Linked DNA regions of Rhodopseudomonas palustris. The protein of the gene in region 2 interacts with the protein of the main gene of each other region in a pairwise test. Links are inferred from orthologs where the notes say so. Each region holds a gene or a part of one and is shown on either strand. Other genes may lie near its edges. The genes, in order: leuS and ligA.

What was found.
Region 1: the proteins of ligA (region 2) and leuS interact in binary tests that used the Escherichia coli proteins (3 or more experiments, as listed by UniProt). The link is inferred for Rhodopseudomonas palustris from one-to-one orthologs.

What each region holds. Positions count from the first base shown.
Region 1 is NZ_CP019966.1:314,695-329,346, reverse strand. What follows is about bases 6,629-9,835. They hold leuS (leucine--tRNA ligase), read right to left. Parts: upstream 9,460-9,835; coding sequence 6,829-9,459; downstream 6,629-6,828. Other genes in these bases: RPPS3_RS01510 (diguanylate cyclase domain-containing protein), read right to left, coding at 9,666-9,835; lptE (LPS assembly lipoprotein LptE), read right to left, coding at 6,629-6,842. Outside these bases: tRNA uridine-5-carboxymethylaminomethyl(34) synthesis enzyme MnmG, read left to right, coding at 138-2,006; 16S rRNA (guanine(527)-N(7))-methyltransferase RsmG, read left to right, coding at 2,178-2,849; RPPS3_RS01540 (ParA family protein), read left to right, coding at 2,878-3,732; RPPS3_RS01535 (ParB/RepB/Spo0J family partition protein), read left to right, coding at 3,904-4,794; holA (DNA polymerase III subunit delta), read right to left, coding at 5,191-6,222; more of lptE, read right to left, coding at 6,279-6,628; more of RPPS3_RS01510, read right to left, coding at 9,836-11,339; RPPS3_RS01505 (YggS family pyridoxal phosphate-dependent enzyme), read left to right, coding at 11,510-12,169; RPPS3_RS01500 (L,D-transpeptidase family protein), read right to left, coding at 12,244-12,813; RPPS3_RS01495 (response regulator transcription factor), read left to right, coding at 12,978-13,664; RPPS3_RS01490 (cyclic nucleotide-binding domain-containing protein), read left to right, coding at 13,704-14,153; RPPS3_RS01485 (exodeoxyribonuclease III), read right to left, coding at 14,214-14,652.
Region 2 is NZ_CP019966.1:3,870,912-3,885,261, forward strand. What follows is about bases 5,026-7,930. They hold ligA (NAD-dependent DNA ligase LigA), read right to left. Parts: upstream 7,600-7,930; coding sequence 5,452-7,599; downstream 5,026-5,451. Other genes in these bases: RPPS3_RS18070 (multidrug effflux MFS transporter), read left to right, coding at 5,026-5,144; RPPS3_RS18080 (GIY-YIG nuclease family protein), read left to right, coding at 7,745-7,930. Also shown: RPPS3_RS18055 (50S ribosomal protein L11 methyltransferase), read left to right, coding at 341-1,231; RPPS3_RS18060 (hypothetical protein), read right to left, coding at 1,256-1,450; RPPS3_RS18065 (aminopeptidase P family protein), read left to right, coding at 1,647-3,476; more of RPPS3_RS18070, read left to right, coding at 3,858-5,025; more of RPPS3_RS18080, read left to right, coding at 7,931-8,032; DNA repair protein RecN, read right to left, coding at 8,186-9,871; RPPS3_RS18090 (outer membrane protein assembly factor BamD), read right to left, coding at 9,883-10,791; lpxC (UDP-3-O-acyl-N-acetylglucosamine deacetylase), read right to left, coding at 11,018-11,980; cell division protein FtsZ, read right to left, coding at 12,327-14,105; cell division protein FtsA, read right to left, coding at 14,199-14,350. UniProt on the Escherichia coli protein: DNA ligase that catalyzes the formation of phosphodiester linkages between 5'-phosphoryl and 3'-hydroxyl groups in double-stranded DNA using NAD as a coenzyme and as the energy source for the reaction.

The DNA.
Region 1 (14,652 bases), 3.6 Mb from region 2 along the record:
GTGGTTACGATTGGTTAACCACGATACTGGGATTTCGGCACCGCTGTTTCACGTGAAACAGTCCGGTGAGGTTTAGCCGGTATCAAGGTCGGCGGACTCGCCTTCAAAGCTCCCCGGAGCTGAGCTACAACCCCACCATGCGCACCTCTTTCGACGTCATCGTCATCGGCGGCGGCCACGCCGGCTGCGAAGCTGCGGCTGCGGCGGCCCGGATCGGCGCGGCTACCGCTCTGGTCACCCATCGGTTTGCCACCGTGGGCGCAATGTCCTGTAACCCGGCGATCGGAGGACTGGGCAAAGGCCATCTGGTCCGCGAAGTTGATGCTTTGGACGGCCTGATGGGCCGGGTCGCCGACGCTGGCGGCATTCAGTTTCGGATGCTGAACCGCCGTAAAGGCCCCGCTGTTCGTGGTCCCCGCGCCCAAGCCGATCGCAAACTATATGCGGCCGCGATGCAGACCGCGATCCAGGCCATTCCGAACTTGTCGGTCATCGAAGGAGAGGCCGACGCACTTCTCTGGCAGAATGGCCGCGTGACCGGCATTCGACTCGGCGACGGCCGGGAGTTTGCGGCCGCAGCGGTTGTGATCACCACCGGGACCTTCCTCCGGGGCCTCATTCACCTCGGCGAGCGAAGCTGGCCGGCAGGCCGGATCGACGAGGCGCCGGCGATGGGGCTCTCTGGATCGTTCGAAGCGCTCGGTTTTGCCCTCGGCCGGCTCAAAACCGGCACTCCGCCACGGCTGGACGGCCGGACGATCGACTGGCGCGCTGTCGAAATGCAGCCCGGTGATGATCCGCCGGAGCCGTTCTCGGTTCTGACGCCCGCGATCACCACGCCGCAGATCGAATGCGGTATCACCCGGACGACGACAGCCACCCACGAGGTGATCCGCGCCAATGTGCATCGCTCGCCGATGTATTCCGGGCAGATTCAGTCCACCGGACCGCGCTACTGCCCGTCGATCGAGGACAAGATCGTCAAATTCGGCGACCGCGACGGCCACCAGATCTTCCTTGAGCCCGAAGGTCTCGACGATCCAACAGTCTATCCCAACGGGATTTCGACCTCGCTGCCCGAAGACGTGCAGCGTGCGATCCTGAAGACGATCCCTGGCCTGGAGCGGACCGAGATGTTCCGCCCGGGCTACGCGATCGAATACGACCATGTCGATCCGCGAGAACTGGAACCGACGCTGCAGACCAAGCGACTGCGCGGGCTGTTTCTGGCCGGGCAGATCAACGGTACGACCGGATATGAAGAGGCCGCGGCTCAGGGCTTGGTCGCGGGTATCAACGCGGCTTTGGCCGCCGGGGGAGGCGATCTGGCGGTGTTCGATCGCGCCGACGGATATCTCGGCGTGATGATCGACGATCTGGTGACCCGTGGCATCACCGAGCCGTACCGGATGTTCACCTCACGGGCCGAATATCGCCTGACCCTTCGGGCCGACAATGCGGACCGGCGCCTCACCGACAAAGGGCTAGCGATCGGCTGTGTCGGCACGGAGCGGGCGGCCTTCCATCAGGACAAAATGGCGGCGCTGTCTGCGGCGAAAGCGCTCGCCCAGTCGCTATCGATCACCCCGAACGAAGCCGCCAAGCATGGACTGGCGCTGAACCGCGATGGCCAGCGCCGCTCGGCGTTCGATCTGTTGTCCTATCCGGAGATCGAGTGGGCTCAGGTCCGTGCGATCTGGCCGGAGCTCGGCAAGGTCGATCCGGCGATCGCGGTGCATGTCGAGATCGACGCCAAATATCATGTCTATCTGGAGCGGCAGACTGCGGACGTCGAGGCGTTTCGTCGGGATGAGAGTCTGCGGCTCACCGATGTCGATTACGCAGCGGTCCCGGGTCTGTCGAACGAGGCTCGCACGCGGCTGGAACGGCATCGGCCACACACCGTTGGGCAGGCGGGTCGGCTGGACGGGATCACGCCGGCGGCCCTCGGAATTCTGGCCGCCTATCTCAGGCGTGAACAACGAAAGCGGAAATCGACGGGGTAAGCGCAGCGACCAGTGTTTCACGTGAAACACACCATCTCTAAGTTCCGTCGTGTTTCACGTGAAACTTGAGCCGTCAATTGCAGAGCGGTGCCGTATTCGATGGCCGGAATCGGTTTGCAAGAATATAATTAAAACAGGCCCGCAGCGGCCGTCTCCCCGCAGTGAAGTTCCATGCAGCGCGCTGCCAAACCTCTCGTTTCTCTCTCCGATCTCGACGCCGACAAAGCGGCGGCGCTCAAGCTCGTCCCGATCTCATCGGCGCTTGAAGCGCGGCTCGATGCTTATGTCGCCTTACTGCAGCAATGGCAGGCTAAGACTAATCTGATCGCTCCATCGACCCTGCCGCAGCTTTGGACCCGCCACGTCGCGGATTCGCTGCAGCTCGTCAGCCTCATGCCCCATGCCCGGCGATGGCTCGACTTTGGATCTGGAGGCGGGTTCCCCGGCGTGGTGCTCGCTTGCGCGATGGCGGATGTCGGTGGGCACGTCACATTGGTGGAGAGGATCGCCAAGAAGGCGGCGTTCCTGCGCGAGGCGCTCCGCGTGGCGGCCGCGCCGGGCACAGTGATGCTCGCGGACATCGGGGATAACGTGGATAGATTCCCACAGGCGCTCGATTGCATCACCGCCCGTGCGGTTGCTCCGCTACACCAACTCATCGGTTTTGCCGAACCTCTGATGATCTCCGGAACCACGAAGGCGTTGTTTCTGAAAGGTCAAGATGTAGATGCAGAATTGACGGAAGCTACTAAATATTGGAAATTCCAGCCTAAGCTGCATGCCAGCGTGACCGGTGGCCAAGGCTGGATCGTCGAAATCGACCACATCGAACGACGCACATAACCGCCACCAACCAGCCGAAGAACCTGCCATGACCGTAATTGACGAGATTTATCAAGGGGATAGGGCGAATTCAGAGCCCGGGCGTCCGCGCATCATCGCGCTCGCCAACCAGAAGGGCGGGGTCGGCAAGACCACCACCGCGATCAATCTCGGCACGGCGCTGGCCGCGATCGGCGAACGGGTGCTGATCGTCGATCTCGATCCACAGGGCAACGCCTCGACCGGGCTCGGCATCGATCGCCGCGATCGCAACACCTCGACTTACGACGTGTTGGCCGGCGAAGCGCCGCTCCGCGACGCGGTGGTCGCCACCGCGGTGCCGCGGCTGCACATTGCCGCTTCGACCATGGATCTGTCCGGCCTCGAGCTCGAGCTCGGTCATCGCGGCGACCGCGCATTCCGACTGCGCGATGCCATCGGCGTGCTCAACAAGGACATCGATCCGCCGCTCGACTACACCTACGTGCTGATCGACTGCCCGCCGTCCCTGAACCTGCTGACTGTGAATGCGATGGCGGCCGCGGATGCGATCCTGGTGCCGCTGCAGTGCGAGTTCTTCGCCCTCGAAGGTCTGTCGCAATTGCTGCAGACGGTCGAGCAGGTCCGCGCCAACCTCAATCCGAACCTGACGATCCACGGCATCGTGCTGACGATGTTCGACAGCCGCAACAATCTGTCGAGCCAGGTCGTCGCCGACGTGCGCCAGTTCATGGGCAAGAAGGTCTACGACACCATGATCCCGCGTAACGTGCGGATCTCGGAAGCGCCGAGCTACGGCAAGCCGGTGCTGGTTTACGATCTGAAATGCGTCGGCAGCGAAGCCTATCTGAAGCTCGCCACCGAAGTGATTCAGCGCGAGCGCGAACTCCGCACCACGCATTGAGGTGCGTGGCCGGCGGCGCCGACCAGGCCTCGTCATTGCGGGCGAAACAACGCGATCCAGAGCCGGGCAGGGTGCCGGCTTGCTTGCGATGCCGCTTTTCAGTGACGAAGTGAACTAACAACTTTCATTCCATCAGTGCGGAGTAGCGACGTGAATCCAAGGGAGCTGGCGATGGCCGATGAGCACCGTTCGCGACTGGGGCGCGGCTTGGCGAGTCTGATCGGCGATGTCGGCGGCGAGGCCACGCAGGCCGAACGGCCGCGGGCGCAGCGCAAGGTGCCGATCGAATTCATCAAGGCGAACCCGCGCAACCCGCGCCGCACCTTCACCGACGCCGAGCTTGGTGAACTGTCCGACTCGATCAAGCAGCACGGCGTGATCCAGCCGATCGTGGTCCGCCCGGTGAAGGGCTCCGCTGATCGCTACGAGATCATCGCCGGCGAACGGCGCTGGCGCGCGGCGCAGCGCGCCGGTCTGCACGAAGTGCCGATCGTTCCGGTCGACGTGTCGGACGCGCTGGCGCTCGAAATTGCCATCGTCGAAAACGTTCAGCGCGAAGATCTCAATCCGCTCGAAGAGGCGCTTGGCTATCAGGCACTGGCGGCCGAGTTCAATCGCAGCCAGGAAGAGATCGCCAAGATCGTCGGCAAGAGCCGCAGCCATGTCGCTAACATGATGCGGCTGATCAAGCTGCCCGACGACGTCAAGTCGCTGATCGCCTCGGGCGAACTGACCGCTGGCCATGCGCGTGCGCTGATCGGTCTGCCCGATCCGTCGGCGATCGCCAAGCGGATCGTCGCCGAAGGTCTCAACGTCCGTCAGACCGAGGCGTTGGCGCATGAAGAAGGCGTGCCGGAGCGCAAGCCGCAGAAGGCCCGCGCCGCCTCGGGTCCCAAGGCGGTGAAGGACGCCGACACCGTGGCGCTGGAAAAACGCCTGAGCGACGCGCTCGGCATGAAGGTGACCATCGACGACCACGAAGGCACCGGCGCGGTCCAGATCCGCTACGCCGATCTCGATCAGCTCGATGACATCATCCGCCGGCTCGAGGCCGGCGGTTAGTTCGCGTTGTTCGTTGATTGAAGCGGATTTGGCCCTTGCCATGGGTCCTGGAGTCCTCATCCTGAGGAGCCCGGCAAAGCCGGGCGTCTCGAAGGATGAGGGGCCCTTGGCTTGCGGCACATGGTTCGAGACGGCGCTTCGCGCCTCCTCACCATGAGGTTGTGCTTGTCGTAAGTACTCCGACGCGATGTCCCGACTCTATCTAACGCGGAACTGCTCTAGTTCGCGTTGTTCTTGGTCGCTTGAGGCGACTATCTCTCCCCGCCGAGGGCGCAGGGTTATGGATTCCGGGCTCGCGCTCCGCGCGCCCCGGAATGACGAACGAGAAGGTAGTTGTGCCGCGAGGTGCGCGTGACCTGCGCTACGCGAAGTTCCCCGCGGATCGCAACAACGAGACTAACTCCGCCGCCGCGCACTGACCGCGATCGACAGCAGCGTGCGCTGTGCGATCGCAGCGCCGAGTGTGGCTTGGCGACGGGTTTCGAGCGCGGCGCTGGCGAGTTGCTCGATGATCTGCCCGAGGCGGGTCGTTGAGAGATTGCGAAGTGCCGTCTCGGCTGCAGCCTTGCGCGAGAAATGCAGCCGCGGAAATCCGGAATCGAGAACCACGGCGGCTGGCGTGCCGCCTTCGACCACGAGGCTGGTCTTGTGCAGAAACGCCGCGTGGCGCTGTGCCGCGAGGATGATCTGACCCGGATAAGTGCCGGCAACCATCGCCTTGGCGAATTCAGTCTCGACCACGATCGGCTTACCGGAAAATGCAGCATCGACGATCGCGTCGAGCTTGAGATCGGATGCGTCCGACACGCAGGTGATCACGTCGTCGAGCGTGACCTCGCCCTTGCCGTGCGCGTACAGCGCCAGCTTCCGCAGTTCATTACGTGAGGCCTGGCGATCGCCACCGAGCAGGGTCGTCAGCACCGCCTTTGCATCCTTGGCGATCTGCAGATTCGAGCCGCGCAGTTCGTCGTCGATCAGCCGGGCGATGTCGGCTTCCGCATCCGGATAACAGCCGATCGCGACCGCGCCAGTCGTCGCCTTTTCGCAGGCCTTGCGCAGCGCATTGTCCGGCTTGATGTCGCCGGCTTCGATGACGACCCGGCATTCTTTCGGCGGCGAGGAGATCAGCGCTTCGACGCCGGCGACGAAGCTGCGCGAACCGGCGCGAACGCGGATCGCGCGGCGTCCGCCGAACATTGGAATGGCGAGGGCTTCGTCGACCAGCCGCGACGGCTCTGCGGCGAGCTCGTCGCCGTCGAGGCGAACCAATGCGAATGGATCTTTGGGGTCGTCGAGTGAGGCGGCGATCAGCGCATCTGCGCGTTCGCGCACGAGCCCCGCATCAGGGCCGTACAGCAACACGATCGGCCGGCCGGGATCGGGCCGGGCCAGAAACGAGGTGGCATCTTTGCCGCGAAGCGCAACCATCACTCAGCGCCAGAGCCGAATGTGAACCAACACCGCGTGCTCGGCGGAATCGCGGATCACATCCCGGCGTAGAAGAACGAGGCGAGCCGAGTGTTGATGTTCTCGGCGATCTCCTGCACGGCGCGATCTTCCGCATCGCGGCCGGCGCGGGTGCGGGCGAAGCGCTGCGACTGGCCGGGCACGTCGTATTCGACGCGCGAGAAGGTGTTGCCGCTCATCACCGTTTTGCCGGTGGCGATGTCCTTGAGCTGATAGCTGGCATCGATCGCGTAGTTTTCGATCGTCGGCAGCTGCGTGCTGGGATCGACGATCAGCGACGACCGCGAAGTCGAGATCGAGATCTTCAGCGTGTACAGCGGCGGCGCGCCGGTGGCGCTGCCGTACAGCTTGAACATCAGCTTATTGCGCAGCTCGACGCCGAGGCGGGAGTTGCGCGACCCGTTCGGAATATCGAGCGGCGGGACTTCGATGGCGTTCAACTTATCGCGTAGCGTCGGCGAACCGTCGCCGCGATCGGCGTACATCGGTTGGAAGCAGCCGGCGACCGGGGCGGCCAGCGCAACCGCCAGCGCCAACCGGACGACGAACTTCTTGAGCTCCGCGGGCTTAGCCGACGACATTCACGATCCTCTGCGGGACGACGATCACCTTGCGAACGGGCTTGTCACCCAGGGCCTGTTTTACCGCATCGAGCGCCAAAACGGCAGCCTCAATTTCGCTGGTCGGAGCGTCGCGCGGTACCGTCACCTCGCCGCGCTTCTTGCCGTTGACCTGAACCGGCAGGGTGATGCTGTCCTCGACCAACAGATCCGGTTCGATCTGCGGCCACAGCGCCTCGGAGACCAGGCCGGTCTGGCCGAGCACGGTCCAGCATTCCTCGGCGAGGTGCGGCATCATCGGGTGGAAGAGCTGCACCAGGATCACGGTCGATTCGCGGATCGCCCAGGCGAGATCGGGCGAGGGCGTCTGCGAACGGGCCAGCACATCACCGAGGGTATTCGAGAACTCTCGGATATGCGCCAGGCTGACGTTGAAGGCGAGCCGCTCGATGCCGGACAGCACCTTGTCGAGCGCACCATGTGCGGCCTTGCGCAAGGTGAGCGCGTCGGCGCTGAAGCTCGCCGGCCGTTCGGCCGGAGCCGACGCGGCGATCGGGGCCGCATCGTTCACCATCCGCCACAGCCGCTGCACGAAGCGCGACGCGCCCTTGACGCCTTCCTCGCTCCAGATCACGTCGCGATCCGGCGGCGAGTCCGACAGCATGAACCAGCGCGCTGTGTCGGCTCCGTAGGTCCCGATGATGTCATCGGGATCGACGGTGTTGCGCTTGGACTTCGACATCTTCTCGATTGGCCCGATCTCGACCGGGCTGCCGCCGTCGATCAACGTGGCGCGGCGCTGATCGCCATCGACCACGATCGACACTTCGGCGGGCGAGGCGAAGTGGCCGTCGACCTTCCGATAGGTCTCGTGCACCACCATGCCCTGCGTGAACAGGCCGGCGAACGGCTCGTCATGCTTGATGTCGATATGACCCGCCGCCTTCATCGCCCGGGTAAAGAACCGGCTGTACAGCAGATGCAGGATCGCGTGCTCGACGCCGCCGATGTACTGATCAACCGGCATCATCCGGTTGACGACGTCCGGCGTGGTCGGCGCCTCGGTGTTCCACGGATCGGTGAAGCGCGCGAAGTACCAGGACGAATCCACGAAGGTGTCCATGGTGTCGGTCTCGCGCACGGCCTTGCCGCCGCACTTCGGACAGGTGACGTGCTTCCAGGTCGGGTGATGGTCGAGCGCATTGCCCGGCTTGTCGAACGACACGTCCTCCGGCAGCACCACCGGCAGCTCCGCGTCCGGCACCGGCACCACGTCGCAAGTCGGGCAGTGGATGATCGGGATCGGACAACCCCAATAGCGCTGACGTGAGATACCCCAGTCGCGCAGGCGGAAATTGACCTTGCGTTCGCCGACGGGTGCGCCGCCGAGCTGCGTGGTCTCCAACCGCTTGGCAACTTCTTCCTTCGCCTCGGCGATCGTCTTGCCGTCGAGGAAGCGCGAATTGATCATCCGGCCGTCGCCGTCATAGGCGATGTCGGTGATGACGAAGCTCGCCGGGTCCTGGCCTTCGGGACAGACCACCGGCGTATTGCCGAGCTGGTACTTGTTCACGAAGTCGAGGTCGCGCTGGTCGTGCGCGGGGCAGCCGAAGATCGCGCCGGTGCCGTATTCCATCAGCACGAAGTTGGCGACATAGACCGGCAGCTTCCAGCTCGGATCGAACGGATGCACGGCGCGGATGCCGGTGTCGATGCCCTGCTTCTCGGCGGTGTCGATCTCGGCCTGCGCGGTGCCGCGCTTCTTGCAGTCCTCGATGAACGCCGCGACCTTCGGGTCCTTCGCCGCCGCGGCTTGCGCCAGCGGGTGATCGGCCGCGATCGCCATGAACTTGGCGCCGAATAGCGTATCGGGGCGGGTGGTGAAGATCTTCAGCTCGGTCTCGCCGGCCGGCGTCGTCGCACTATCGAGCGCGAACCGCACCATCAGGCCTTCGGAGCGGCCGATCCAGTTGCGCTGCATCAGCCGCACCTTGTCGGGCCAGCGATCCAGCGTATCCAGCGCGTCGAGCAGCTCCTGGGCGTATTTGGTGATCTTGAACACCCACTGGTTCATCTCGCGCAGCTCGACCACTGCGCCCGAGCGCCAGCCGCGGCCGTCGATCACCTGCTCGTTGGCCAGCACGGTCATGTCGACCGGGTCCCAGTTCAGCTTGCGCTTCTCGCGCTCGACCAGCCCGACCTTCAGGAAGTCGAGGAACATCTTCTGCTGGTGCTTGTAGTAGGACGGATCGCAAGTCGCGAATTCACGCGCCCAGTCGAGCGACAGCCCCATGGTCTGGAGCTGCTTCTTCATCGCCGCGATGTTGTCGTAGGTCCAAGCCTTCGGGGCGACCTTGCGTTCGATCGCGGCGTTCTCGGCGGGCAGACCGAATGCGTCCCACCCCATCGGGTGCAGCACATTGTAGCCGCGTGCCCGCATCGTCCGCGCCACCACGTCGCCCATGGTGTAGTTGCGGACGTGACCCATGTGGATCCGCCCCGACGGATACGGGAACATCTCCAGCACGTAATACTTCTTGCGCAGGTCGTCGTTGCGGGTGGCGAAGATCTTCGCCTCGTCCCATTTCGCCTGCCACTTCGGCTCGGATTCGCGGGCGTTGTATCGTTCGTTGCTCATGAGATCAGGATTCGAAAGATCAGAAGACGGCCGGCCGGTTCGAGCGCGGATCAGGGCGGAAAAACGGGGCGCGGCCGAGGTCGCCAACCGGTGCGGGGGCTCGGGTCAAATCGCGCGCGAAGCGCGCGGACTAGGCCATGAAACATGGTGTCGGGTCAATGGGATGGCGCAAGCCCGGCAGCTCGCCGGGCGGCCCTTGGGCGGCCTCAGCTCGCCATGGCCACCGGGCCGTCGCTGGCCCGGATGAAGCCGTGCTCGACCACGTTGTTGCGGCCGCGGTGTTTGGCCGCGTACAGCGCCGCGTCGGCCGCTTCGATCAACTCGGCAGGTGTGGCGTGTTCGCTCGGCAGCGTACAGGCGACGCCGATGCTGACGGTCACGCGTTCGAAGGCGCTGGTCCGATGCGGCAGATCGAGCTGTTCGACGGCGGTACGAACCAGCTCGCCGACCTGCAGGGCGCGGCCCATGCCGGTTTCCGGCAGCAACAGGCAGAACTCCTCACCGCCATAACGTGCCGCGAACCCGCTGGTCTGGTCGGCCACCGCCGCCAGCGTCTCGCCGATCCGGCTGAGGCAGGCGTCGCCTTCGGGATGGCCATAGGAATCGTTGAACAGCTTGAAATGGTCGACGTCGATCATCATCAGCGCCAGGCGATGCCCGGTCTGCTGGCCCTTCATCCATTCGAAATCGAGCCGGCTCTGCAAGCCGCGACGGTTGGCGAGGCCGGATAGCAGGTCCATCGAGGCCATCACGGTCAGGCGGCTGTTGCTGGCGACAAGCTCGCGTTCGCGCTGGCCGAGCTGCGCCGCCATGGCGTTAAATGCCCGCGCCAGCGGCACAAATTCCGACGGCAGGCGCTTGCGCGCGACCCGGGCCGACCAGTTGCCTTCGGCGAATTTCTTGGCGACTCCGGTCAGCACCGAGATCGGCTGCACGATCAGCCGTTCGGCCGCGATCAGCGCGCCGAGCAGCACGAACAGGCAGACCAGCGCCAGCTGTAGATAGGCGGTGCGGATGTCGCGATTGATGCCGGCCGAGACCTTGTTCTCGTCGACGGTCACCACCAGCCGCGCGCTGGTGCCGGGAATCCGGCTCACGGTCATCAGCCGCCCGGCATCGTCGTGCATGGTGATGCTGCCGCGGCCCTGCGGCGTCTCCGCCATCGCCGGCAGCAGCGACAGACGGTCGAGCTTTTTGCCGATCAGGCTGCGCTCGTCCGGCGGCGCCGCCAGTACGGTGCCTTCGCCGTCGATCAGGGCGGCGTTGACGCCGACGCGGCCGGCTAGGCTGCTCATCATGTCGGACAGCCAGTCCAGATTCATGCCGGCGACGATCACTGCCTCTTCGCCGGTATCGATCGCCGACACCGGGTAGGCGGCCAGAATGGTACCCTTCTGGGTCTGCCGGCCGACCAGGAAGTCGCTGACGACGAAATCGTGTGTTTCCAAAGCTTTACGGAAATAGGGGCGGTCGCTGATGTTGCTGCCGACGAACATCGAAGAGGTCGAACAGTGCACTACGCCGTCGGGGCCGGCGACCAGCAGCATCCGGATCGAGGGCAGATCGACACGCAGGCTGGCGCGCAGAATGCTGCAGCTTCGCCCCGCCTGGGCGGCGGCGGCGTGCACATAGGCGGCCGATTTCAGCACCGCTTCGACCGACGAAATCACCTCGCGCTCGGCGTCCGCGGTGCGTTGCGCCAGCGTCGAAAGCTCATTGGCCATCGCGGCGAGCTGAGCGGTGCGCGTCTCTTCGAGCAGACGCACCCGGTCCAGCATCAGCGGACACACCAGGATGAGCGCCAGCACCACGAGTCTGGCCCGGATGCCGAGCAAGGCCCTCAGTTTGGCTTTCTTGCGGACGATTGCGATGCGTGACATCGTTGCCCCTCGACCCCCCGCAATCATCCTAGGTGGAAGGCTTCAAGAAGCCTTTCCTCGATTCATTACAATTTGAGCGAAGCCGGAACCGTGCACAAACTCGCAGCGTTGAGCGCGCCGCCAAGGTCGCCTTTCACCCGCCGCCCACTGTCATCTGGGGCTTCGAGCCGATGAGCGCCGCCGACAATCTGGCCGCGGTCGAGGCCGAAATCGTCAATGCTTGCAAGGATGCACGGCGCGAGCGCAGCGAGGTGACGCTGATCGCGGTGTCGAAGACCTTCGAGGCGGAGGCGATCCGCCCGGTGCTGTCGGCGGGCCAGCGGGTGTTCGGTGAAAATCGTGTCCAGGAAGCCAAGGGCAAATGGCCGGCGCTGGTCGAAGAGTATCCCGGCACCGAACTGCACCTGATCGGACCGCTGCAGTCCAACAAGGCCAAGGACGCGGTCGCGCTGTTCGATGCGATCCACTCGGTCGACCGCGACAGCCTGTGCGAAGCCCTGAGCAAAGTGCTGCCGCAGGCCGGACGCAACGTCGAGTTGTTCGTGCAGATCAACACCGGGGAAGAGCCGCAAAAGGCCGGCATCGCACCGCAAGATGCCGATGCCTTTCTGGTCGCGTGCCGCGAGCGTTGGGGGCTGGCGATCGGCGGACTTATGTGCATCCCGCCGGTCGATGAAGCTCCGGCACCGCATTTCGCGCTGTGCGCCAAGATCGCCAAGCGCAATGGACTTGCGAAGCTGTCGATGGGGATGAGCGCCGACTTCGCCACCGCGATCCAGTTCGGCGCCACCCATGTGCGGGTAGGATCGGCGATCTTCGGGCATCGCTGAACCGGCGAGGGCGGGGTGCCTCGATCAGATCGAAGCTCCCGCGCTTCGCGCACGATGACGGCAGGAAACCTCGGCTACCCGATCACGATCTTCGTGTTGAGGCCGAGCCGGGCCAGCAGGCGGGCGAGGTTCGGCCGGGTCATCGCCACACAGCCGGCGGTCGGGCCGAAATTATCGCGGGCCAGATGCAGAAACACCGCGCTGCCGCGGCCCGCGACGCGCGGCCGGGTGTTGTGGTCGATCTCGACGATCAGGTCGTAGAGATGATCGTCACGCATCAGGCGGTCGCCTTCGCCGGCCGGCGACCGGTGGATCGGCCGGTTGTAGTGCCGGCTTTGCGGGTCTTCGCACCAGGCATCGTCAGGACCGATGATGCGGATCGGCAGATGGGTGCGGGGGCGTGGGCCCCGGTCGGCACGCCACCACAGCCGCAGCGGCCGAAACGTGCCGCGCGGGGTGCCGCCGTCGCCTTCGCGCTTATTGGCCAGAATGCCGCCGCGCCCCAGCGCCACCGGGATGGTTAGCCCACCGGCGACCAGCCAGCCGCGGCTGCGCTCGCCGGCAGCCCTGCACACGATCAGCCGAAGCAGTGGCCCGGTCTGCGGCGACTTTCGCGAAGGTGCTGATCTGGCTATCTTTTTCATGCGTCGAGGAAGTTTGCCGCAGGCATCATGGCGGCAAATTTAGGTCGCCGCAGTTAAATTCCGCGGAATCGCTCCCTATCTGCTGATCTGCGATACAATCGCGCGTGATTTGCGTGCGCGCCCCCACGAGAGCCGCGCCGCCAGACGACGGAAGGACAGCGCCGATGCCGAACGCCCGCAAGATCCTGATCGTGGACGACGACAATGATCTGCGCGACGCGCTGGTCGAGCAGCTGTCGCTGCACGAAGAGTTCGAGGCTTCCGCGGTCGACACCGGTGCCAAGGGCGTGCAGACCGCCAAGGCGCTGTCGCCCGATCTGGTGCTGATGGATGTCGGCTTGCCCGACACCGATGGCCGCGAAGTGGTGCGCAGCTTGCGCAAGGGCGGCTTCAAGGCGCCGATCATCATGCTGACGGGCCACGACACCGACTCGGACACCATTCTGGGCCTGGAAAGCGGCGCCAATGACTACGTGGCCAAGCCGTTCCGGTTCGCGGTGCTGCTGGCGCGGATCCGCGCCCAGCTTCGCCAGCACGAAGCCAGCGAGGACGCGGTGTTCACGGTCGGGCCGTATTCATTCCGCCCCGGCTCGAAGATGCTGACCGGCGCCAACGCCAAGAAGGTCCGGTTGACCGAGAAGGAAACCGCGATCCTGCGCTTCCTGTACCGCGCCGGTCAGGCGCCGGTGTCGCGCGAGACCTTGCTGCAAGAGGTGTGGGGCTACAATTCCGGCGTCACCACCCACACGCTCGAGACCCACATCTACCGGCTCCGCCAAAAGATCGAGCGTGACGCGGCGAATCCGGAGATTCTGGTCACCGAGGCCGGTGGCTACAAACTCGTGCCGTGATACCAATAAGGGGCCGATTCACTCGTTTCCCGGTCCCGCATGTCGATCGAAGATGATGTTGCCCTGCTCGCGCGCGTTCCGACGCTGCGTCTGCTCGGCGAGCAGGCGCTGCGGATGCTGGCGATCGGCTCCGAACAGCGCGACTTCGCGCGCGGCGACGTGATGTTCAATGCCGGCGAGCCGGCCGACGCCGGCTATGTGGTTCAGCGCGGCGCGTTTCAGATCACGATGGAAGACGGCGGCTTGCACGAGATGGTGGCGCGGCCGGGCGACCTGATCGGCGAACTTGCGCTGGTGATGCCGATGCGGCGACCGACGACTGCGGTGGCGCTGGAATATTCCTCGGCGATCCGGATCGCCCGCAGCCTGTTTCAGCGGGTGCTCGAAAGCGATCCCGGCGCAGCGCTGCGGCTGCGCGACGAATTCGCCGCCCGCACCACCCAGGTTGCCAACGACATCGTCATGGTGGGCAGTAAGCTGACGTCGTAGCGACTTCGCTGCGACCTGGATTGCCGGGGTCGCGCGACGGCCGCGCGGCGAAGCAACTAACTACAGCTCCATCGTCATCGTTACTGGGACGTGGTCGCTCGGCCGCTCCCAGCTGCGCGCGTCGCGCAGGATTTTGAAGTCGATGACGCGGTTCTTCAGCGCTTCGGACACCCAGATGTGGTCGAGCCGCCGTCCACGGTCGCCGACCGTCCAATCGGCAGCCCGATAGCTCCACCACGTATAGACCTTCTGATCGAGCGGGATGCGGTCGCGCGCGACGTCGACCCAGTTGCCGGCGCGCAGCACCCCGAGCAGCTTGTCGCATTCGACCGGCGTGTGCGACACCACTTTCAAAAGCTGTTTGTGCGACCAGACGTCGTGCTCGTGCGGCGCGACGTTGAGGTCGCCGACCAGGATGTGCCGCTGATCGCCGGACGGATGCAGCGGCTCGCAGGCTTTCATCTCGTCGAGAAACGACAGCTTGTGCTTGAACTTCGGA
Region 2 (14,350 bases):
TCTCACAACCAAAACTTGAAACGCAGCCGGCACGGAACTGGTTCCGCGCATCTATTTCGCACCCGCTATCCGTTGGGGCGGACCACTCCCTGGGAAGCGTGTGCGTAACAGAACCTCCGAGTCGTTTTCTGTCCACGCGCATAGGCTTCGCAGCCGTTCGTCACGCTGTGCACGAATCTGTCGACAGTTGCGCGAAGGCTGTGGAGAACCATGAATCTTGCGGATTCAACCCTGTGCATAAGTCATGGACAAGCTGTGCGTTTCCGGCGCAGAAGCGGTGGACGATCTGTTGAGAGATCACTTCAGCCGCGCCCTTTCGCTGCCAACCTTCGGACCTGCCATGACTGATCCCGCCCCCACCGTCCGCGCCAGCTTCGTGCTCGGCGACGAGGCCACCGCCCGCCGCGTCACCGACCTGCTCGGCGAGTGCTTCGACGAGGCCGAGATGGCGATCGCAGCGTTCGAGCGGCCAGACCGCAGCTGGGAAGTGGCGCTGCATTTCGGCGAGCAGCCGAACCTCGACCATATCCGCGAGCTGGTGGCGCAGGCCGCCGGCCCCGAGGCCGCGCAGGCGATCAGCCTCGAAACCGTCGCCGCCAAGGATTGGGTCGCAGCGAGCCTGGAAGGGCTGGTGCCGGTCCCGGCCGGCCGCTTCGTCGTCCATGGCAGCCACGACCGCGACCGTGTCCCGGCCAACAAGCTCGGCATCGAGATCGAAGCGGCGCTGGCGTTCGGCACCGGTCATCATGGCACCACCCGCGGCTGCCTGACCCTGCTCGATCTGGTGTTGCGCGCCGGCCCGCCGCAGCGCGTGCTCGACCTCGGCACCGGCACCGGCGTGCTGGCGATCGCCGCCGCCAAGGCGCTGCGCCACACCGTGCTCGCCACCGACATCGACAAGCAGTCGGTCGCGGTCGCGCGCGAGAACGCGCGGCTCAACGGCGTCGGCAATCTGGTTCAGGCCGAATGGGCAACCGGCTTCGCCTCGCCGGTGTTCGCCGCCCATGCGCCGTTCGATCTGGTGCTGGCGAACATCCTCGCCAACCCGCTGCGGGCGCTGGCCCAGCCGATGAGCGAGCACCTGGCGCCGGGCGCCCTGGTGATCCTGTCGGGGCTGCTGCAGCCGCAGGCGCAGAGCGTGATCGCGGCGTATCGGGCGCGCGGCTGCGTGCTGCTGAGGCAACTGGTGATCGAAGGCTGGAGCAGCCTGCTGCTGGTGAAGACGTTCTGACGGGGAGCGCTACTGAGCGAACGCTCAGTGCGCGGGCTTGTCGGGGAATCGGCTGTGGGCGTCGCCGTTCGGGTCGGTGCGCCTGACCGCCGACTGGACGAAACGGTCCAGGATGCGCACGATCACACCACGCGGCTGCGGCTGCTCGGGCTCGACGTTCGGAGGCGTGCCACCCGGGCGGACCGGCGGGGAAATCTTCTCAAACGTAAAAGCAGGCATGGTGTATCACCTCGTCGTTGAGTTGAGACACTCCCGGGATTGTCCCGGACGCGTTGTCAGAGCGTGGTGCAGCTGGCACTGCGGAGCTCTCGCCCGTCTCTTGCGGGCTCGATAAATCAAGCATAACTCGTGCCATAAGCTGGACTTTATGCATATCGCGTGAGCCGTGCGCAACGTGTCGAGGGAGCAGACCGCTATGTTCGAGTCGCATTTCCAGAGCTTCGAGGAGCCCGAGAGCGGCGTCGCACTCACCGCGCGGCTATCGGCGTTTCGCGAAGAGCTGCTGCGGCGCAAGCTCACCGGATTTGCGATTCCCCGCGCCGATCAGCAACAAAACGAATATGTGCCGCCGTCCGACGAGCGGCTGGCGTGGCTCACCGGCTTCACCGGATCGGCGGGGCTGGCGTATGTGCTGATCGATCAGGCCGCGTTGTTCGTCGACGGCCGCTACACCTTGCAGGCCGCCAAACAGGTCGACGGCAATGCGTGGTGCATCGAGTCGCTAGTCGAACCGCCGCCGGAGCGCTGGCTGGAGACGCATCTGAAAGCCGGTGATCGCCTCGGATTTGATCCGTGGCTGCACACTTCTTCGGCAGTCGAACGGATGCAGGCCGCCTGCGCCAAAGCCGGCGCCGAGCTGGTTGCGGTCGACGGCAATCCGGTCGATGCGGTGTGGAGCGAACGCCCCGCGCCGCCGCTCGGACCGGTCACCGTCCACGGCGTGGAATTCGCCGGCGAGAGCGAGGCCAGCAAGCTCGGGCGCATCAACGAGGAGCTGGCCCGGCTGAAGGCCGATGCGCTGGTGCTGTCGGATTCCCACGCCGTCGCCTGGACCTTCAACATCCGCGGCGCCGACGTCTCGCACACGCCGCTGCCGCTGTCCTACGCGCTGCTGCCGAAGGATGGCCGCCCCACCATCTTCATCGACGGCCGCAAACTGTCGAACAGCGTGCGCGACCATCTCGAACAGACCGCCGAGGTCGCCGAGCCGGCCGAGCTGGCGCCGATGCTCCGCGAGCTGGCCAAGACCGGCGCCACCATCGCGCTCGACAGCGCCACCGCGGCCGATGCGCTGACCCGGCTGATCAAGGAGGCCGGCGGCAAGCCGCTGCGCGGCGCCGATCCGGTCGCGCTGCTCAAGGCGGTGAAGAACCAGGCCGAGATCGACGGCACCCGCGCCGCGCATCGCCGCGACGCGGTGGCGCTGGCGCGCTTCCTCGCCTTCATCGATGCCGAAGCGCCGAAGGGCACGCTGACCGAGATCGATGCGGTCGAAGCGCTCGAGACCTTCCGCCGCGACACCGGCGCACTCAAGGACGTGTCGTTCCCGACCATCTCCGGCACCGGACCGAACGGCGCGATCGTGCATTATCGCGTCACCCGCAAGAGCAACCGCCGCATCCAGCCCGGCGACCTCTTACTGATCGATAGCGGCGCGCAGTATCAGGACGGCACCACCGACGTCACCCGCACCATCGCGGTCGGCGAGCCGACCGCGGAGATGCGCGACCGCTTCACCCGCGTGCTGCGCGGCCACCTCGCGATCGCCCGCGCGGTGTTTCCCAACGGCACCACCGGCGCGCAGCTCGACACGCTGGCGCGGCAGTTCCTATGGCAGGCCGGGATCGATTTCGAGCACGGCACCGGCCACGGCGTCGGCAGCTATCTGTCGGTGCACGAAGGCCCGGCGCGGATCTCCAAGCTCGGCACCACGCCTCTGAAGCGCGGCATGATCCTGTCCAACGAGCCCGGCTACTACAAGACCGACGGCTTCGGCATCCGGATCGAGAACCTCGAACTGGTGGTCGAGAAACAGATCGATGGCGCCGAGAAGCCGATGAACGGTTTCGAGGCCCTGACGCTGGCGCCGATCGACCGCCGCCTGATCGAGGTCGAGATGCTCAGTACCGAGGAACGATCCTGGCTCGACGCCTACCACACCCGCGTCCGCGAAACCGTCCGCCCCCACCTCGACGGCCCCACCCAACTCTGGCTCGATCAGGCGACCGCGCCGCTGGGAGCCTGAACACTTGAAGCGATGAGTGCCGCCCTCTCCCCGAGTCATTCCGGGGCGCGAGCGCCAGCTCGCGAACCCGGAATCTGAAGCGGGCACGGCCTGGAGCTGCGTCGCGCACACTAACCTCGAGATTCCGGGTTCGCCGCTGCGCGGCGCCCCGGAATGACACGCGAGAGTTTCTGCGCACGCGCCCCGGAATGACAGGTTGAGAGTCCGCGCGCGAATGACACCGGTCCGAGGCCTGTGCGGCCCCACGACCAGCAGCCCCTCGCCCGCCTTCCGCATAGCCTTATGCCGAAAAACCGCCTGTTAGCATTGCCCTGGCAGGCTACAGTCGAACCACCAGCTCACATCCTTCGCCCTGGCAGGCCCGTCGGGAACCGATCTCGCATGCACGGAATCGTCGGCAGATACGCAACGATCGACGCCAGCCGGCGCGACCTGCCGCCGTCGAAGCTGCTGCTCCTTCTGCTGGTGCTGATGAACGGCGCGGCGCCGATCGCGCTGTACATCTTCGTGCCGGCGCTGCCGGTGCTGGCGAGCGATTTTTCCAGCGACATCTCGGTCGCGCAGATGACCGTGTCGCTCTACATGGTCGGGCTGGCCTGCTCGCAGCTGATCATGGGGCCATTATCCGACCGCTTCGGCCGCCGCCCGGTGCTGCTCGGCGGGCTGGCGCTGATGGTCGCGGCCAGCATCGGCTGCATCTTCGCGCAGACGCTGCCGCAACTGATCGGCTTGCGTTTCCTGCAGGCGCTCGGCGGCGCCTCGGGCATGGTGATCAGCCGCGCCATCATCCGCGATCTCTACAGCCGCGACCGCGTCGGCGGCATGCTGAGTCTGGTGATCGCCGTGATGATGATCGCGCAGATGCTGAGCCCGCTCGCCGGCGGCGTGATCGAAACCGCGCTCGGCTGGCGCGCGATCTTCTACGCCGTCACCGCCGGCGCGATCGTCGTCGCCGCCGCGATCACGCTGGCGCTGCCGGAAACGAGCCGCCGCAGCACGCCCACCGCGCAGCGCGGCGGATTCCGCACCGACCTCCGGAGCCTGTTCGGCAGCCGCGCCTTCATCGGCTACGTGCTGTGCCAGGTGCTGGCGTCGGCGATCATCTTCATCTTCGCCGGTGGCGGCCCCTACGTCGTGGTGACGCAGATGGGCCGCAGCAGTGCCGAGTATGGCGCCTGGTTCGCCAGCTCCGGCTTCGCCTATCTGATGGGCAACGTGTTCTGCGTGAAATTCTCACCGCGGCATTCGCTCGACCGGTTGATCTGGTTCGGACTGGCGATGCAGATCGCCGGCGCGCTGCTCAATCTGGCGTGGGGCGTCCTCGGCTGGAATCAGGTGCCGAGCTGGCTGTTCGGCACCCACATGATCATCATGTTCGGCAATGCCGCGGTGATGGCCAACGCCGCCGCCGGCGCGATCAGCATCCGCCCGCAGGCCGCCGGGACCGCATCCGGACTGATGGGCTTCACCCAATTCGGGTTCGGCTCGCTGTGCTCGCAGGCCGGCGCCTGGCTCGGCGGTCATTTCGCGACGCCGTTGCCGCTCAACATCGCGATCTTCGGAACGGCACTCGCCTGCGCCTCGGCGATGATCTTCCTGGTGCCGCGCCGCAATCTGATCGCGACCGAGGAAATGATCGAGAAGGCGGAAGAAGAGACGCTGGTGTAGAGCGGCGGTCCTTCACCGTCATCCTCCGCGAAAGCGGAGGATCGAGTATCCCAGAGCCTCACGCGTTCACATCGGAGCGCCTCAACGAGTCATTCCGGGGCGCTCACGCAAGTGAGCGAACCCGGAATCTCGAGGAGTTCATCCGGAGCGAACGCCGCGCGTAGCAACTTCGAGATTCCGGGTTCGCTTGCTGCGCAACCGCCCCGGAATGACTTGCGGAGGCGATGGCGGATCGCCTCAACGCTCTGGGATACTGGGTCGCCCGCCTGCGCGGGCGATGACGCTGTTGATGCAGCAACGCCGTGAACTACCCGCCAATCAGCGCCAGCCACTCGTCTTCAGTCAGCACCGTGACGCCGAGGTCTTTCGCCTTGGTCAGCTTCGAACCCGCATCTTCGCCGGCGACTACGTAGTCGGTCTTCTTCGACACCGAGCCGGCGACCTTGGCGCCGAGCCGCTCGGCTGCGGCCTTGGCTTCGTCGCGGGTGAATTTCGACAGCGAACCGGTGAACACCACGGTCTTGCCGGCGACCGCGGTGTCGCGCCGCGCCTGCTCGGCCGGCAGCACCTCGGTGAGTTCGGCAAGCAACGCATCAAGCGCCTTGATGTTGCGCTCCTCGGCGAAGAACTCGACCACCGCTTCGGCCACGACGTCGCCGATCCCAGCGATGTTGTCGAGATCCTGATACGCCTCCGAGCTGTTGCCCTCCTCGGTCTGCGCGTCGGCGGCGGCACGCATCGCGCTGAGGAACGCATCCAGCGTGCCGTAGTGCCGCGCCAGCAGCTTGGCGTTACCCTCGCCGACATGGCGGATGCCGAGCGCGAAGATCAGCCGGTGCAGCTCGATCGTGCGCCGCGCGTCGATCGCGGCGAACAGGTTGCGCACCGAGGTCTCGCCGTAGCCTTCGAGCTGTTCGAGCTTGAGTTCGGCATTGCGCGCCTTCAGCGTGAAGATATCAGCCGGCTCCCGCACCCAGCCGCGCTCGTGGAACAGCTCGATCTGCTTTTCGCCGAGCCCGTCGATGTCGAAGGCGAGCCGCGACACGAAGTGCTTCAGCCGCTCGACCGCCTGCGCCGGGCAGATCAGCGCGCCGGTGCAGCGCCACACCGCCTCGCCCTCTTCGCGCACCGCGTGGCTGCCGCACACCGGGCATTTGTGCGGGAAGTGATACGGCTTCGCCGTATCCGGCCGCTTCTCCATCACCACGCTGACGATCTGCGGAATCACATCGCCGGCGCGCTGCACCACCACGGTGTCGCCTTCGCGGATGTCGACGCCATCGCGGATCGGCTCGCCGTCATTGCCGATGCCCTTGATGTAGTCCTCATTGTGCAGCGTCGCGTTCTGCACCACCACGCCGCCGACCGTCACCGGCTGCAGCCGCGCTACCGGCGTCATCGCGCCGGTGCGGCCGACCTGGATGTCGATCTTCTCCAGCACGGTCGTCGCCTGCTCAGCGGCAAACTTATGCGCGATCGCCCAGCGCGGGCTGCGTGACACAAAGCCGAGGCGTTCCTGATAGTCGAGCCGGTCGACTTTGTAGACCACGCCGTCGATGTCATACGGCAGCGCCGCGCGCTTCTCGCCGATCCGGCGATAGAACGCGAGCGCGTCTTCGACGCTATGACACAGCGTGATCTCGGGATTGACGACAAAGCCGGCGTGATCGAGCCATTGCAGCATCTTGTGCTGGGTCGGCTCCTCCATCGGATAGTCGCTCATTTCGCCCCACGCATAGGCGAAGAACTTTAGCGGCCGCGACGCGGTGACCGACACGTCCTTCTGCCGCAGCGAACCAGCGGCGGAGTTGCGCGGATTGGCGAACACGGTCTCGCCCGCCTCCTCTTGACGCTTGTTCAGCGCGAGGAAGTCCTGCTTCAGCATGTAGACTTCGCCGCGCAGTTCGCAGGCGGCGGGGATGCGCTTGCCCTTCAGCGTGTTTGGCACGTCCTTGATGGTGCGGACGTTGGCGGTGACGTCCTCGCCGGTGAATCCATCGCCGCGCGTCGCCGCGCGCACCAGTTCGCCGTGCTCGTAGCGTAGCGACAGCGACAGGCCGTCGATCTTCGGCTCGGCAACGATCGCAGGCACGTCGTCGAGCTTGAGAAAGCGCTGCACCCGCAGAGCGAACTCGGCGACTTCGTCATCGGCGAACGCGTTGCCGAGCGACAGCATCGGCACCGCGTGCTGCACCTTGGCGAAGCCGCGCGCCGGCGCCGCGCCGACGGTCTGGGTCGGCGACGAGGCGCTGACCAGCTCGGGAAACTTCTGCTCGATCGCCTCCAGCCGCCGCCGCAACGCATCGTAGTCAGCGTCCGAAATCTTCGGCGCGTCGTCCTGATAGTACGCCTTGTCATGCCCCTCGATCTCGAGGCGCAATCGCATCAGCTCCACCTTGGCCTTGGCTTTGGTGAGGGTGGCGACGTCGGGAGCGGGTTTGGTCTTCGCAGCCATTTTTCGCACTTGAGATTCTGGGTTCGCGAGCTCACGCTCGCGCCCCGGAATGACCTTGGGGAGAGGTGTTTAGCTTTACCGCGAGTCATTCCGGGGCGCTTGCGACAGCAAGCGAACCCGGAATCTCGCCGCGCGCGAGGCGCCGGTGGCCTATTATGTCTATCTGCTCGCCAGCCGCAAAGACGGTGCGCTGTATGTCGGCGTCACCAACGACCTCGTCCGCCGGGCTTATGAGCATCGCACCAAAGCCGTGCCGGGTTTCACGTCGAAATACAACATCGCCAGACTGGTGTGGTTCGAAATCCACGACGACCCGATCTCCGCCATCACCCGTGAGAAGGAGATCAAGAAGTGGCGACGGGCGTGGAAAGTGGCGCTGATCGAGCGCGACAATCCGGGCTGGGACGATCTGTTCGAGACGATCGCACGCTAGGCTGAGACAGGGTGCCCTGAATCTCGGGATTCCGGGTTCGCGCTGCGCGCGCCCCGGAATGACGGCGTTTTGAGAAACAGCCCCTCAGCGAGTCATTCCGGGGCGCCAGCGAAAGCTCGCGAACCCGGAATCTCTGCCAATGGGAGGAGAACCCTACCCCGCCGCCTTGATGAGCCGGTCGGCCGCGGCCCTCGCCTCTGCGGTGATCTCGGCGCCGGCCAGCATGCGGGCGATTTCTTCGCGGCGGTGGTCTTGTTCCAGGGCGGCGACGCGGGTGGCGACGCGTTTGCCCTTGTCGAGGGCAGCCTTGGAGATCAGCAAATGCTGGTCGGCACGGGCGGCGACCTGAGGGGCGTGGGTGACGGCCATCACCTGGACCTTGGAGGCGAGCCGCCCCAGCCGCGCGCCGACCGCCGCGGCGACGGCGCCGCCGACGCCGGTGTCGATCTCGTCGAACACCAGGGTCGGTGCCGAGCCCTTGTCGGACAGCACCACCTTCAGCGCCAGCAAGAAGCGCGACAGCTCGCCGCCCGACGCCACCTTCATCAGGGGGCCCGGGCGCGTGCCGGGATTGGTCTGCACCCAGAACTCGACGCGGTCGATGCCCTGAGGCCCCGGGGCCGCGTCATCGGCCTCGACCTGGGTCATGAACTTGGCGCGTTCGAGCTTAAGCGGCGCCAGCTCGGCACCCACCGCCTTGTTGAGCTTCTCCGCCGCCTTGGTCCGCGCGGCCGAGAGCTTGGCGGCTGCAGCGCTGTAGCGGGCGTCGGCTTCGGCAGCGTCCTTCTCCAGGACCACCAGCCGATCGGCGCCGGCATCGATCAGCGCGACGTCGGCGACGTATTGCGCGGCAAGCGCGGCGAGCGAATCCACCGGGGTCGAATACTTGCGGGCGGCGGCGCGCAGCGCGAACAGCCGCTCCTCGATCCGCTCCAGTTCCAACGGATCGAAATCAGCCGCGGCCAGCGCAGCGTTGAGGTGCTGGTCGGCCTCTTCCAGCGCGTTGATCGCGGCGTCGATGGCTTTCACCGCCGGCTCGACCAGTTGCGGCGCGGAGCCGGCGCGGCGCTCCAGCCGGCGCACCGCGGCAGCCAGCGAGGCGACCGGCGAATGCGGCCCACCGACTGCCTCCTGCGCCTCGCGCAAATCGGCGGCGATCTTCTCGCCCTGCATCATGGTGGCGCGGCGCTCGGCCAGCGTGGTCTCCTCGCCATCCTGCGGCGCGAGCTGCTTCAGCTCATCGGCAGCATGGCGCAGATAGTCGGCCTCGCGGGCGGCACGCTCCATACCGGTGCGGTGGGCGTCGAGCGCGGCCCGCGCGGTGCGGCGGCCCTCCCACAGCGTCTCCAGCGCGGCAACGTCCTTCTCAAGCCCGGCGAAGGCATCGAGCAGCCGGCGATGGGTGGCGGCGTCGACCAGCGCCCGCTCGTCATGCTGGCCGTGGATTTCGACCAGCGTGGCGCCGACCGCTTTCAGGGTCTGCACGCTGACGGACTGGTCGTTGATGAAGGCACGGGTGCGGCCGTCGGCGAGCTGGACCCGGCGCAGGATCAGTTCGCCGGATTCGTCGACCTCACGGTCGTCGAGACCATTGGCCTTGAGGATCGCGAATGCCGGATGGGTCTTGGCGACATCGAAGCTGGCGGTGACCTGGCCGTGCTCGGCGCCGTGGCGGACCAGCGCGGCATCGCCGCCGCCGCCGAGCGCCAGCGCAAAGGCGTCGAGCAGAATCGACTTGCCGGCACCGGTCTCGCCGGTCAGCACCGCAAGGCCACGGGAAAATTCGATGTCGAGCCGCTCGATCAACACGATATCGCGGATCGAAAGGCGCGAAAGCATGGGAGACGGTCCTATCCGAGACCGAGCTTTTTGAAGGACTTGCTGATCCAGGAGCCCTTGTTCTCGGTGGGTTCGAGTCCCCCCGACTTTACAAGATTGTAGGCGTCTTTGTACCAGCGGCTGTCAGGAAAGTTGTGGCCAAGCACGGCGGCGGCGGTCTGCGCCTCGCCGACGATGCCGATCGCCATATAGGCCTCGGTCAGACGCGCCAGCGCCTCTTCGACGTGGCGGGTGGTCTGATAGCGCGTCACCACGGTCTTGAACCGGTTGATCGCCGCGGCGTAGTCGCGCTTGCTCATGTAATAGCGGCCGATATCCATCTCCTTGCCGGCGAGCTGGTCGCGGGCGCCTTCCAGCTTCTGCTTGGCGCTGTTGGCATATTCGGAGGTCGGATATTTGCGGATCACCTCTTCGAGCGCGGCGATCGCCTTTTCGGTGCGGCCCTGGTCGCGCGAGATGTCCGGGATCTGGTCGTAATTCGACGCCGCGATCAGGTACTGCGCATAGGCGGCGTCCGAGCTGCCGGGGTGCAGCGTGACGTAGCGGGTGGCGGCGCCGATGCAGCTGTCGTAGTCGCCGGCCTGATAGTACGCGTAGGCGGACATCAACAGCGACTTGCGCGCCCAATCCGAATACGGGTGCTGGCGGTCGACTTCTTCGAACTTCTTGGCGGCGCCCTTGGTGTCCTTGTCCTGATTCATCAGGTACAAGCCCTCGTTGTAGAGCTTGTCCGCCGGCTCATCGACCATCTTGTCGTCTTTGGCCAGGAACTTGTCCCACAACGCGCCGGTGCCGCAGCCGCCGAGCGGAAGCGACAGAGCCAGCAGGCTGAAGATCATCGGCAGCCCGCGCCGCAGGCGATCGCCCCTGCGAGAAGTCTCTCCGTTCCGCAGTCCGAGCGCGATCCGCTGTGCCGACATCAATTCCAACCCGACAAATGGAGAACGGTGCCCCGGCAATCGACCAGACCGCTGTGGCCTGAGCCATCGACCTGCGCCGGAAAGCGTGGAGTCAACCGCCGGCTGTTTAGCCGAAAAAGGTGACTTCACCAACCGGGTACGCAGCTAATTCGCCGGGAATAAGGCGGCCGGCCCAATCAGTTAACAGGCCGCAAGATGTGGAAAATCGCCTGACGCGCTGTTGCGGTCAGGACACGTCCGGACCGTAGGCCGGAGCCACCATGCCGCCGACCAGGCCGGTGACGGCTTCGGCGTGGCCGCGCACGGCGCGACGCGCCGGCTCGGCTTCGATCACGCGCCAGGCGCTGCGATCGGCCAACAGAGTGGTCAGAACGGTGTGGTTGAGCTTGTGGCCGCCACGCACCGAGCGATAGGCGCCGAGGATCGGCAGGCCGGCGAGCGCGAGGTCGCCGATCGCGTCCAGCGCCTTGTGGCGCGCGCATTCGTCGGAGTAGCGCAGGCCTTCCGGGTTGAGCAGACGGTCGTCGTCGAACACCACCGAGTTCTCGAACGAGGCGCCGAGCGCGTAACCCATCTTCCACAGCCGGGCGACGTCGTTCATGCGGCCGAAGGTGCGGGCGCGCGCGACTTCGCGGCGGAAGATCTCCGGCTCGACCGCGAGCGCATATTTCTGCTTGCCGATCTGCGGATTGGAAAAGTCGATTTCGACTTCGACGCGGAAGCCGGCGGCGTAGGGCCGGAATTCGCCGAAGGATTCGCCGATCGCGGCGGAGACCGGCTTCAGGATCTGAAGGTATTTGCGGGGAGCGGCCTGCTCGCGGAGGCCGGCCTGGTCGATGGCCGCGACGAACGGGGCGGCGCTGCCGTCCATGATCGGAACTTCGGGGCCGTCGACTTCGATCGTGGCGTTGTCGATGCCCATGCCGCGCAGCGCGGAGAGAATGTGTTCGGCGGTGGAGACCAGCGGACCGTCGCTGTCGCCGAGGACGGTGGCCAGCTCGGTGGCGACCACCGACTTGGATGTCGCCTTGATCTCGCGATCGGCGCCATCAAGTCCGGTCCGGACAAAAAGAAAACCCGCATCGATATCTGCGGGTCCCAACGTCAGAGTCACAGGACGGCCCGAATGAACACCTACGCCCGTCACCGTGGCTTGCGAACGCAGCGTGGTTTGCCGGCTGAACTTCATAAATAAAGTGTCCCACTGACGCAGTGCGGAGATCGTTCCGGTCCTGTCGGCCGGGCGACTCGCTCTAGGCGTCCCCAAGTCCGTATTGACCATAGCACTGCCCCAAATCGCGCCAACTCACGCTTTTTTACGGATTGTTACCCCAAACCCGCCGCATTACCGCCGCCTGTCGATCGAATTCGACATCAATCGTGATCGGCGCGATTTCGTTTCAGTTCCGCCTAAAGTCGTAAACTCACGATTTTTCAGTGACTTAGATTCTGAAGGCCGGAATACCGGCTTGCCACAAAAAAGGGCCCCGGCGGATCGCCGAGGCCCTGAGCTTGGTCAGATTTCAGACATTGTTTCAGGTCGCCTGTCGCCGGAGAAAGGCGGGGATATCCAGATGGTCGTCGCCCTGTGGCGCGGGGGCCACAGGCGCCGGGCGGCCGTGCATGTCGAGACCCTGGGGAGCCGGACGCTTGGCGTACTCGGACACCGGCTCCTTACCCATCTGATCGGCGACGCTGCGCTGCGGCCGGCGCTCCGGCAGCGGCGGCATCTGCGGACCGCCATTGCGGGCGACCTGCGGCGCTTCAGCCGGCTCGTCGTCGCGGCGGCCGAGGCCGTTGGCGAGGCGCTGCAGCAGCGACAGCCGATTCTTCTGCGGATGATCCTCTTCGCCATCGCCGCGGGCCTGGCGGATTTCGTTCTGGGCCGGCACCGGCAGTTCGTCGAAGCGCGGCATCCGCGGCGGGCGCATCGCGGCACGGTCGGCGGCCGGCGGCACGAAGGCTTCCGGCGCCAGCGGCTCTTCGGACACGGCGCGCGACTGTTCCGGATCCGGGAACAGCGACGGCTTCTGCGGGATCGGGCGGACCGTGACGTCGCCATAGGACGCCGGCTGCACCGGGGCTTCCTGCGGCATCGGCTCGTTGCCGACGGCGGCGGCGATCGCGGCGAGCGCGGCGCGCTCGACATTGGCGGCCTGGCGCGGAGACGAGTCGACGACAGCGGCGGCCGGAGCAGCGGCGGCCTGGGCGGCGCGCATCGCAGCAGCTTCGGCAATCCGCTGATTGTCGGCCCGCAGCTTGGCTGTCAGCTCAGCCAAGCGGCTATCGTTTCCCACCGCACTCGCGGCGGCGGCCGCCGCCGGGGTGCCGGCATTGCGCGACAGCTGCGCCTGCTCGATGCCGGTGGCGACCACCGACACGCGGATGATGCCATCGAGGCTCTCGTCGAAGGTGGCGCCGACGATGATGTTGGCGTCCTGATCGACTTCCTCGCGGATGCGGGTGGCGGCTTCGTCGACTTCGAACAGCGTCAGGTCCTTGCCGCCGGTGATCGAGATCAAGAGGCCGCGGGCGCCCTTCATCGAGGAATCGTCGATCAGCGGATTGGCGATCGCGGCTTCGGCGGCGGTCAGCGCGCGCTTCTCGCCGGTGGCTTCGCCGGTGCCCATCATCGCCTTGCCCATCTCGCGCATCACGGCGCGGACGTCGGCGAAGTCGAGGTTGATCAGGCCTTCCTTGACCATCAGGTCGGTGATGCAGGCGACGCCCGAATACAGCACCTGGTCGGCCATCGCGAACGCGTCGGCGAAGGTGGTCTTCTCGTTGGCCACCCGGAACAGGTTCTGGTTCGGGATGATCAGCAGGGTGTCGACGACTTTATGCAGCTCGGTGATGCCGGTCTCGGCGGTGCGCATCCGGCGCGCGCCTTCGAAGTGGAACGGCTTGGTCACCACACCGACAGTCAGTATACCCATCTCGCGCGCGGCTTTGGCGATCACCGGCGCGGCGCCGGTGCCGGTGCCGCCGCCCATGCCGGCGGTGACGAAAACCATGTTCGCGCCCGAGAGGTGGTCGCGGATTTCGTCGATGACTTCCTGCGCGGCGGCCGAGCCGACGTCCGGCTGCGAGCCGGCGCCGAGACCCTGGGTGACCTGAGTGCCCATCTGGATCAGCCGCTGGGCCTTCGACATCGTCAACGCCTGCGCGTCGGTGTTGGCGACCACAAAGTCCACGCCATCCAGTCCGGCCGTGATCATGTTGTTGACCGCGTTGCCGCCGGCGCCACCGACGCCGAACACGGTGATCCGGGGCCGCAGCTCGCGAATATCCGGGACATTGAGATTGATGGTCATGGTTGCCTCTCGATTACGCGCGCGTTGGTTCGTGAAGTCCCCGGCAAATGGCCTGGGCAATCTGTGAAAGCGGAAGGGGGCGGAAAAGAGTCATCAGAAGCCCTCGCGCAGCCAGCGGCCGACTTTGCCGAAGTAACCGGCATGGGCGTCGGCCCGGATGTGGCGGGTGTGGCGAGGTTCGATGTGCTCGAGGTGAGCGAACTGCGGATAGACCAAAAGACCGGTCGGCACCGCGAACGAGCCGC